DNA from 3 places in the Streptococcus sp. 10F2 genome. Region 3 is predicted to be linked to each of the others. Evidence: predicted binding sites of a transcription regulator. Region 3 holds the regulator's gene; each other region holds the start of a gene.
What was found. Region 3 encodes Rex, which represses fermentation and respiration genes when NADH is low (regulators of the CRP and FNR family bind a similar motif). Its sites were predicted from a motif close to TTGTGAANTANTTCACAA; they were not measured.
Positions count from the first base shown of each region.

Region 1: the regulator Rex is predicted to act here: its motif matches at 2,252-2,269, upstream of adhP (alcohol dehydrogenase AdhP).
Region 2: the regulator Rex is predicted to act here: its motif matches at 1,892-1,909, upstream of ACXM1Q_RS07665 (formate/nitrite transporter family protein).

Region 1 covers NZ_JBTGGE020000002.1:56,124-59,634, forward strand. Annotated here, with positions in the region: gene ACXM1Q_RS00950 (GNAT family N-acetyltransferase) at 1-174, opposite strand, end outside; gene tsaE (tRNA (adenosine(37)-N6)-threonylcarbamoyltransferase complex ATPase subunit type 1 TsaE) at 149-607, opposite strand; gene ACXM1Q_RS00960 (DUF1361 domain-containing protein) at 633-1,247, opposite strand; gene ACXM1Q_RS00965 (Cof-type HAD-IIB family hydrolase) at 1,334-2,149, shown strand; gene adhP (alcohol dehydrogenase AdhP) at 2,309-3,331, shown strand; gene ACXM1Q_RS00975 (PTS sugar transporter subunit IIB) at 3,503-3,511, shown strand, end outside.
Region 2 covers NZ_JBTGGE020000049.1:686-4,196, forward strand. Annotated here, with positions in the region: gene ACXM1Q_RS07655 (ATP-binding protein) at 1-922, shown strand, start outside; gene ACXM1Q_RS07660 (aminoglycoside 3'-phosphotransferase) at 950-1,735, shown strand; gene ACXM1Q_RS07665 (formate/nitrite transporter family protein) at 1,951-2,733, shown strand; gene gdhA (NADP-specific glutamate dehydrogenase) at 3,065-3,511, opposite strand, start outside.
Region 3 covers NZ_JBTGGE020000018.1:16,964-20,474, reverse strand. Annotated here, with positions in the region: gene spxB (pyruvate oxidase) at 1-1,734, shown strand, start outside; gene ACXM1Q_RS04860 (redox-sensing transcriptional repressor Rex) at 1,881-2,534, shown strand; gene radC (RadC family protein) at 2,577-3,257, opposite strand; gene ACXM1Q_RS04850 (HlyD family secretion protein) at 3,367-3,511, opposite strand, start outside.

The DNA of each region.
Region 1 (3,511 bases), on a different contig from region 3:
TGGATGGTTAGCACTAGACTCCAAATAATCAGCCAGCTGCTCCTGGGATAGATCAAGGCCACTAGGCTCCAAACTGGTGAGGTCACTCTCACCAGCGACTTGCTTAAAAAATGCTAATAAACTAGAAGCATCTGAGGCCTGAGCCTCCTCAATCACCAACTCTTGCTGCGGCATCCTTCCAAGCCTCCATCAATTCTTGACTACGCTGGCCAACTGCTGCCAACTCCAGACGACGTCCTTCCCCCTCATGATAAAGAGTCACATGAAGGTAATCATCTGGAAGAGCGTCCTCCAACAACTCTCCCCATTCAATAACAGTAATCCCTTCCCCAAACAGAAACGCATCCAAGTCAATCGAATCCGGATCACCATCAATCCGATAGACATCCAAGTGATAAAGTGGCAACCGCCCCTCATATTCACGAACAATCGTATAAGTTGGACTTTTGATCATTTGATCAATATCCAATCCTCGCGCTAAGCCCTTGGTAAAAGTCGTTTTTCCAGCTCCCAAATCTCCTGACAAAATCAAGACATCTCCTACATCCAGTAGGTGCCCTAGTTTCTCTCCCCAGGCTATCAGGGTTTCTTCATTTTGAATTATCATTCCACCATTATACCAAATTCCCCTCTTACTTCCTACTTTTTATCCAATCATCAGCAAGTAAAAAGAGGCACATGCCTTGAAGGGCCGCAAATCCTAAGACAAAAATAATGTATTCCCAGCTAAAGATATCCAAAAAAGTCTGAAGCACAAGTCTCGGACGCGTAAAGACATCCCATGAATTCAACCGGGGATAACGACCTACTGTAATAGCCAAACTCGAGAGAAAAGATAAGATTGAGGTAGCAAAAATCTCTTGCCATAGCTTCCATGAAAAGTGTGAGCGCACCAAGCGCCAACTTTCAACCCCACACAATACTCCGAAAAATATAGCAAAGACAAAGCCAAAAAAGAGCTTCTGATTGGCCCTATTGTAGAGAACATCCCCTACCCAATGCATGTGTATCAAATCAGTGACCATATAGAAAGTATTTGGAAAAAAGAGTAACCATAAAAGCCAAGCTCCCCATCGCAAGATACGATTCTGTGTCACCTTAGAGAGAAGAGCAAAGTCTAGAGCCGTCAAAGCTAAAAACATATTCCAAGTTAAATTGGGACCTTGTTGGGTCGCTCCAATCAAGGCTAGTACTGCAAAAATCGCAATAAAAGCAGATTGATAGACAATAAAAATTCGTTTATACATCGTAACTCCTTTTTTATTTGTATCAGTTTACCATGAAAAGTTTAAAATTTGCTATACTAGGTAAAAGCAAAAAAACTGGAGCATGTATGGAAACTCATAAAATTATTGCCCTCGACCTCGATGGGACCCTCTTAAACAATCAACAACAAATTTCCTCTAAAAGTCAAGAAGTCCTCAGCAAGATTCAAGCGCAGGGGCATAAAATTGTTATCACAACTGGTCGTCCCTACCGCTCAGCTCTCCCCTACTACCAACAGCTAGGGCTAGAGACCCCTTTGATTTCTTTCAATGGTGCTTTAACCGTTCTCCCTGGAAAAGAGTGGGACCACGAACGGGAATACACCATTGATAAAGAATATTTGGTTGACCTCGTTCAACGACAAGATGAGGTCCAAGCAGACTTCATTGTAAGTGAATACCGAAAAAAATTCTTTATTCACCAACAAGACCCTCATAGCTTTGACCCCCAACTTTTAGGGGTGGATAAAATCACAACCCAGCACCAACTGATTCTACAAAAAATCAACAAAAATCCAAATGCCATCCTCTTTCAAACCCGTTTTCAAGATAGTGAAAGCCTAGCTCAAGACTTGATGACTTACTACCAAGGTGAAATGAATGTTAGTTCCTGGGGCGGCCCCTACAATATTTTAGAATGTACCCCTAAAGGCATTCACAAAGCAAATGCCCTCAAACATCTCTTGACTGTCTATCAAAAGCAGCCCTCTGATTTAATTGCTTTTGGAGACCAACTCAATGACAAAGAGATGTTGGCCTATGCCGGATCCGGTTACGCCATGCAAAATGCCAACCCTAAGCTCCTAGACTACGCTGACCAACAAATCCCATGGACCAATCAAGAAGACGGAGTTGCCCAAAAATTACTACAACTCTTCCTATAAAGAAATAACCAAGCTCCAGAAAGCAGTCCAAGATTTCATTCTAATTTTGAACTGCTTTCTTTTTTGACAGCTTCTATGTAAACGCTTGCAACTATAAAACCATTGTGATATACTAAACATATGAGAAAGGGAACTATCCCTAAGAATAAGGAGGCTCATATGAAAGCAGTTGTTGTTAATGCAGAAGGAACTGGTGTAGAAGTTGTTGAAAAAGAATTTCGTCCTATTGAAGCTGGTGAAGCTCTCGTAGAAATTGAATACTGTGGAGTCTGCCACACCGATTTACACGTTGCACATGGTGATTTTGGAAAAGTTCCAGGTCGTGTCCTAGGTCATGAAGGTATCGGACTTGTTAAAGAAGTAGCTCCCGATGTAAGCAGTCTCAAAGTCGGAGACCGTGTCAGCGTTGCTTGGTTCTTCCAGGGATGTGGAACCTGTGAATACTGTACAACCGGTCGTGAAACTCTCTGCCGTGACGTTAAAAATGCTGGCTACTCTGTTGACGGAGGCATGGCTAAACAATGTATCGTAACTGCAGACTATGCTGTGAAAGTTCCTGAAAATCTTGATCCAGCTCAAGCTTCTTCTATCACCTGTGCTGGGGTAACCACCTATAAAGCCATCAAAGAAGCAAATGTTCAGCCTGGTCAATGGGTTGTCGTTTACGGTGCTGGTGGTCTTGGGAACCTTGCTATCCAATATGCTAAAAAAGTTTTCAATGCTCATGTTATTGCCGTCGATATTAATCAAGATAAATTAGATTTGGCCCTAGAAGCAGGAGCCGATATTAGCCTCAATGGCCTAGAAGTTGAAGATGTTCCTGGAAAAATCATGGAAATTACTGGTCTTGGAGCCCATGCTGCAGTCGTAACAGCAGTATCAAAAGTTGCCTTTAACCAAGCTGTCGATTCCCTTCGGGCTGCAGGTGTTCTTGTGGCCGTTGGACTACCATCTGAATATATGGATCTCAGTATCGTAAAACTCGTTTTAGATGGTATTAAAGTTGTAGGCTCTCTTGTTGGAACTCGTAAAGATTTGGAAGAAGCCTTCCAATTTGGAGCTGAGGGACTCGTAGTACCAGTTGTACAACTACGTCCAGTAGAAGAGGCACCAGCTGTCTTTGATGAAATGGAAGCGGGTACAATTCAAGGCCGTATGGTACTAGACTTTAAAAACGCTTAATCTTTTCCAAAATAGGGAACGCTGAATGCGTTCCCTATTTTTTGTGGTTTTTTCACTTGTATGGGAATTTTTGAAAGCACTTGACATTTTTTTGAAATCGCTTTACAATGAGATAGCTTAAAAATTTCTTAAGAATTTAAGTCGCAAATATTTTTTAGGAGGAGACCAATAATGAGTATT
Region 2 (3,511 bases), on a different contig from region 3:
GGGTGAGAAGAGTCCATTATTTGGTCGACGGACTGGTCAATTAAAAATTAATCCACTAGATTATTATGACTCGTCCCTATTTTATCCAGATGTAAGTTCGGAAGATAAGATACGCTATTATGCTTGTGTAGGTGGGACCCCCTATTATTTGTCATTGATTGATCCAGAATTAAGTTTTGAGGAGAATATTAGGGACTTGTATTTTGAAATCAGTGGATATTTGAACAATGAAGGGATCTTGTTGATGAAGCAGGAGTTCCGAGAGCCAGCTAACTACAACGCAGTATTACAGGCTATTGCTAGTGGATCAAATACACTTAGTGAAATTTCCGGATTTACAAAGTTAGATTCTAATCTTATTTCAAAATACTTAATTACGTTACAAGAGTTGAATTATATTGAACGCATTGTGCCTTTTGGTTCAAATCCTTTAAAAGGTAAGACGAGTCAATACCACATTACGGAGAATTTCATTGCTTTTTGGTATCGTTACATTTTTTCCACAAGAACTGAAATCGAACGTGGAAATGGAGATATTTATTTCCGTTTGGCGATGGATGATTTATCTAACTTTATTGGTCCCATTTTTGAAGAAGTGACTCGCCAGTTTCTTCGACGACTGAATTCACAAGGGAAACTACCTTTTGTTGCTAAATCATTTGGAAGATGGTGGGGAAAAGATAGAGCAGGAAAAGTCCAAGAAGTTGATGTTATTCTAGAATCTGTAGATGGAAGAGAACTACTGATTGGAGAATGCAAGTGGAGAAGCAGCTTGAAAATCGGTAAAACGATTGGTCAGTTACAGGAGAGGTCAGAGTATTTTAATCACTATGTGACCTATAAGTATCTGTTTACGAAGAGTCCTGTAGAACTGAGAAATGTGGATGTTTTGTCAAAATCACTGGATGATTATTTTAAATAAGGAACTTACAAAGGTGGTAGGAGGATTATGAAAAAAACTCGTTTGTTTACAATCCCGCAGGATTTTCCGCAGGAATTTCGGGAGTTTGTGGGGCAGTCAGATCTTTATGATAGTTCCAGTTCTCCAGAAGCTAGAGTTTATTTTATTGACCGCGGAGATGGTTTTTATCTGAAGCAAAGTTCAAAGGGAAGTTTGAAGCTAGAAGCAGAGATGACTGGCTATTTTCATTCTAAGGGGCTGGGAGCAGAGGTTGTGAGCTATGTGTCAGACGTTTATGACTGGCTCTTAACAGCTGCAGTGTCTGGCGAGGATGCGGTGCATCCTCGCTATTTAGAAAAACCTGAGCGGTTGAGTGAGGTGCTGGGACAGGAATTACGGCGTTTACATGAGCTAGGTGTTGACGGTTGTCCTGTCATACATCGGACGGATGATTTTCTGGACCTAGCTGAAAGAAACTATCGTTTAGGTCACTTTAACCCGACTTTATTTGAGTCTTTCTTTTCTTTTTCTTCCGCAGAGGAAGCATATAAAGTACTGCAAGAGGGGAAGGATATGTTTCAAAGTCGTGTACTCTTGCATGGGGATTATTGTCTTCCCAATGTAATGTTGGAGAATTGGCGGCTGACGGGTTTCATCGATGTGGGAACTGGAGGTATTGGTGACCGGCATATCGATCTCTTTTGGGGTATTTGGACTCTCAACTTTAATCTTCAGACCAATGAGTATGCGGATAGATTCTTGGATGCTTATGGTCGTGATGTCCTTAATCCAGAGCTCTTTCCTGTGGTTGCGGCGGCTGAGGTTTTTGGGTGAAGGAGAGTAGATGTTACAGTTCCTTTGGCTTGAGTGGATGAAAAGAATCGTAATGATGGGTCGCGAATCAGGAAGAGCCTCGTAGGTAATTGGGAAGAACTTAAGCGAAACATTGTTGTAAGCCTTTTCAAAATCAACTATTTTTGGTATAGTATATTGTGAAAAAACATTCAAGATAAAAGCGAGGGCTCTTTATGGCAATGGAAAGCAGTTTAATGTCCAAGTTAGAAAAAAGTATTTTGAAAAAGGCAGATTTGTATGATCGCAATTATTGGGCTTATGCCCTACGATCGATGTTTGCCAGTTTCTATTTAGCTTTGGGGACGACACTCTCAATGTATTCTGCGGATAAGCTGAATCATGTTGCTGAGGGGCTGGGAAAATTCAGTTATGGTTTTCTTTTTGGCTGGGGATTGTTGATGATTTTGTATATGAATGCGGAATTGGGGACTTCCAATATGATGTACATGACAGTCGCTATGTATCGGAAAATTCTTCCGAGTAAGAAGGCGATGAAGATGTTAGCAACCTGTGTTCTTTTTAATTTTGTGGGAGCAGTTTTGATAGCTTTTCTTTTGAGTCAGACAGTTCCATATTCGTTCGGGCATATTGATGAAACGAGTTATCTGGTGGAGAGTACGGTGGCTAAATTGGCTAAGTCACCTTGGATTCAGTTTGTTGAGGGAATTTTTGCGAATGTGGTAGTCAATATTGCGGTCTTTGCTTTTTTGAAACTAAAAGATGATGCCGGGAAGATTCTGGCGGCTATTTTCATTATCTTTATTTTTGCGTTCTTTGGTTTTGAACACGTAATTGCTAATTTTTCTACCTTCTCGCTCTCTATTTTCGCGACAGGAGGTCCAGTTGAAGGAATGACTCTGTTCAGTATTTTGAGTAATTTCCTTTTTGCAGGTTTAGGAAATTTTGTTGGTGGGGGGCTCGTTATGGGCTTGCTGTATAGTTGGCTGAACGAGCAGTCAGAACTGTATGTCGATTAAGGATGATTGTAGAAGTTGCGGAATGGTGGGAGATGGGCAGGTATTTATGCTGGCCAAACGTTAATAAATGAATATTAGTAGAAAACCCTTACTAGTGTCTTAATCCTAGTAAGGGTTTTCTACTTAGTGATGATAGGGATGTGATTGAGGAGGTTGGGTTTAAATCCCAGCCTCCTCTTTTGGAATAGTGAAATAATTTTAGTGGCTGTTCAAGTGTTTAGCCTAAAGTTTGCGAAGCAAATTACAATGATTTGTATTTTACACTCTATAGACTTGTAATGACCAAGATTTGGTACAAGTGTTCGTTCCCATCCCTGTCTAATAATATAGTCTAGATGACACCTTGCACAATCATGGCGTTGGCGATTTGTTCGAAGGCTGCGATGTTGGCTCCTGCGAGGTAGTCATTGCCAAGGTTGTAGGTTTCGGCTGTTGTTTTGGCGGTGTGGAAGATGTTTTCCATGATGTCTTGGAGGCGTTGGTCGACTTCGTCTCGTGTCCAAGAGAGGCGGAGGCTGTTCTGGCTCATTTCAAGGGCAGAGACGGCTACGCCACCAGCGTTGGCAGCTTTGGCTGGACCGTAGAGAACACCGTTTTCTTTGTAGACCTTGATAGCATCGAGGTCTGATGGCATATTAGCTCCTTCGGCGACGCAGTAGACACCGTTTTGGAGGAGAGCTGCTGCTTGTGCCCCATTAATTTCGTTTTGAGTGGCACATGGCAAGGCAATGTCTGCTTGACCTTGGTAGTCCCAGACGCTGCCTTCATAGTAGCGGGC
Region 3 (3,511 bases):
AAAACCTGGGGCGTTGATACAATTTACGGTATCCCTTCTGGTACCTTGAGTTCCTTGATGGATGCACTTGCAGAAGATAAAGACATTCAATTCTTGCAAGTACGCCATGAAGAAACTGGTGCTCTTGCAGCTCTTATGCAAGCTAAATTCGGTGGCTCTATTGGGGTCTGTGTTGGATCTGGTGGACCAGGTGCGACTCACTTGATTAACGGTATCTACGATGCTGCAATGGATGCAACTCCAATGTTGGCAATCCTTGGTTCTCGTCCAGTTACTGAATTGAACATGGATGCTTTCCAAGAATTGAACCAAAACCCAATGTACAATGGTGTAGCAGTTTATAACAAGCGTGTAGCTTATGCTGCTCAATTACCAAAAGTCATTGATGAAGCTTGCCGTGCTGCAATTGCTAAAAAAGGTCCTGCTGTAGTTGAAATCCCAGTTAACTTTGGTTTTGAAGAAATCGATGCGGATTCTTACTATGGATCAGGTACTTACGACCGTACTTTTGTTGCTCCAGCTTTGAACCAAGCTGAAGTTGATAAAGCGGTTGAAATCCTTAACAATGCAAAACGTCCAGTAATCTATGCTGGTTTTGGTGGTGTTGGTGCAGGTGATGTGATCACTGAACTTTCCCGTAAAATTAAAGCTCCTATCGTAACAACTGGTAAAAACTTTGAAGCCTTTGAATGGGATTATGAAGGTTTGACTGGTTCTGCTTACCGTGTAGGTTGGAAATCTGCCAATGAAGTTATCTTTGAAGCAGACACTGTTCTCTTCCTAGGAAGCAACTTCCCATTCTCAGAAGTTTACAATACTTTCAAGAACATTGAGAAGTTCATCCAAGTAGATATCGATCCATACAAACTTGGTAAACGTCATGCACTTGATGCATCTATCCTTGGTGATGTTAAAGAAGCTGCTCAAGCAATTCTTGAAAAAGTTAATCCAGTTGAATCTACACCATGGTGGAGAGCTGTTGTGAAAAACAATCAAAACTGGCGTGACTACATGAACAAATTGGAAGGCAAAACTGAAGGCGAACTTCAATTGTACCAAGTCTACAACGCTATCAACAAATTTGCTGACCAAGATGCGATCTACTCTATTGACGTAGGTAACTCTACTCAAACTTCTACTCGTCACCTTCACATGAGCCCTAAAAATATGTGGCGTACTTCTCCACTCTTCGCAACAATGGGTATCGCACTTCCTGGTGGTATTGCCGCTAAGAAAGATAACCCAGACCGCCAAGTTTGGAACATCATGGGTGATGGTGCCTTCGGTATGTGCTACCCAGACGTGATTACAAACGTTCAATACAACCTTCCAGTTATCAACGTTGTCTTCTCTAATGCTGAGTATGCTTTCATCAAGAACAAATATGAAGATACAAACAAACACTTGTTTGGTGTAGACTTCACAAACCCAGACTACAAGATGATTGCTGAAGCACAAGGTGCTGTTGGTTTCCGTGTTGATCGTATCGAAGATATCGATGCTGTTATGAAAGAAGCGGTAGAATTGAACAAAGCTGGTAAGACTGTTGTGATCGATGCTCGCATCACTCAAGATCGTCCAATTCCAGTTGAAGCTCCAGAACTTCGTTTGGATCCAAAAGTTTACTCTGCTGAAGAAATTGCAGCTTACAAAGAGAAATACGAAGCTGAAGAGCTTGTGCCATTCCGTCTCTTCCTTGAAGAAGAAGGTTTGGAATCTCGCAATTACAAATAATTGCTGCTAATGGAGGTTGAGACTTTGGTCTCAACCTTTTATTGTTTCTTCTCCTATTTTTGTAAGTGGATTCATTGATTTTTATCACTATTTCCCTTATAATATAATTAATTCACAAACTCAGGAGAAAGGAAGGGATACGGACTATGGAAGTGAGAAATCAACCAATTCCACGTGCAACTGCCAAACGTTTATCTCTTTACTACCGCATTTTTAAGCGTTTTAATACTGAAAAAATTGAAAAAGCTAGTTCCAAACAAATTGCTGAAGCCATTGGGATTGATGCTGCTACTGTTCGACGCGATTTTTCATACTTTGGAGAATTGGGGAGACGGGGTTTTGGCTACGATGTCAAAAAACTAATGACCTTCTTTGCTGATCTTTTAAACGATAATAACATTACTTATGTTGCCCTAGTCGGAGTTGGAAATATGGGAAAAGCTCTACTTCACTATCGTTTTGAAGAACGCAATAAAATGAAAATTGTCATGGCTTTTGATCGAGATGAACATGAAGCTGTTGGTACTGTTACAGAAGATGGGATTCCTATCTATCCGATTTCCCAGCTTCAAGAAAAACTAGCGGATTCTGGAGTGAAGACAGCTATTTTGACGGTACCAAGTGTGAAAGCTCAAGAAGTTGCTAACCAATTGGTTGCTACTGGTATTAAAGGGATTCTAAGCTTTTCCCCGGTTAATCTTTCTATTCCTAAAGATGTGGTTGTTCAATACGTCGATTTAACAAGTGAATTACAAACCCTCCTTTATTTTATGAATAGATCTGAAAATGATTCTATATAGCCAAAAAATCGAGAGAATTTTATTCTCTCGATTTTAACTATATTAAGGCAAACGCTCTTCTTCACGATAGGAAAAATACGATTCTTGGGTAATAATCAAATGATCTAAAAGCTGTATCCCTAGAGTTCCTGCTGCCTCTGATAGAACTTGCGTAACATGATCATCGTTGGGACTTGGTCTAAGTGAACCTGACGGATGATTGTGAACGATAATGAGAGAGCTTGCCATATGCTTAACTGCATAATGCAGAATCTCCCTAGGTTCAGCTAAGCTTCTACTCACGGATCCAATAAAAATTGTTCGCTCTTCTAAAATCTGATTTCGTGTATCTAGATAGATAGCTAATAGATGCTCCTGTCTTAAAGAACCCAATTCTTTAACGAGGCGAAGACCTAATTGATGACTAGATAAAATAGCTTGCTCTTTTTTGAGTTTGGCTTGATCAATCCGCTTACCAAGCTCCACCATAGCTTTTAATTCAATAGCTTTAACGATACCTACCCCAGGTATTTCCTGAAGTTCACGCAGCGTTAGATAGCGTAATTCAGCTAAACTTTGGATGTGTTTCAGTAAAATCTGAGCAACCTCTAGCGATGATTGTCCTTTAAGTCCTGTTCTTAGAAGAATCGCAAGTAATTCTTGATTGCTTAATTTTTCAGGTCCTTCTTCTACTAGTCTCTCTCTGGGTAAAAGAGATGAGTTTATATGTTTAATCTCGTACATGTTTGCCACCTCCATCTATTTATTCGAAATAGATGGAGAGTCAAATAATCAAAAAATGGGTACTATCGGTATTGTGTAAAATAACCATAGTACCCATTTTTATCTATTTTTAGGATTCAATCCGATTATCATACTCTGTTACTGTTGTCGTATCAGGAGGGAAATGGATTGGTTTTAATACCCATTGATGATTTTCTAAAGGTCCAAAACGTGTCGATAATGTTGATTCGAAGAGATTTCCTGAAATAGTTACA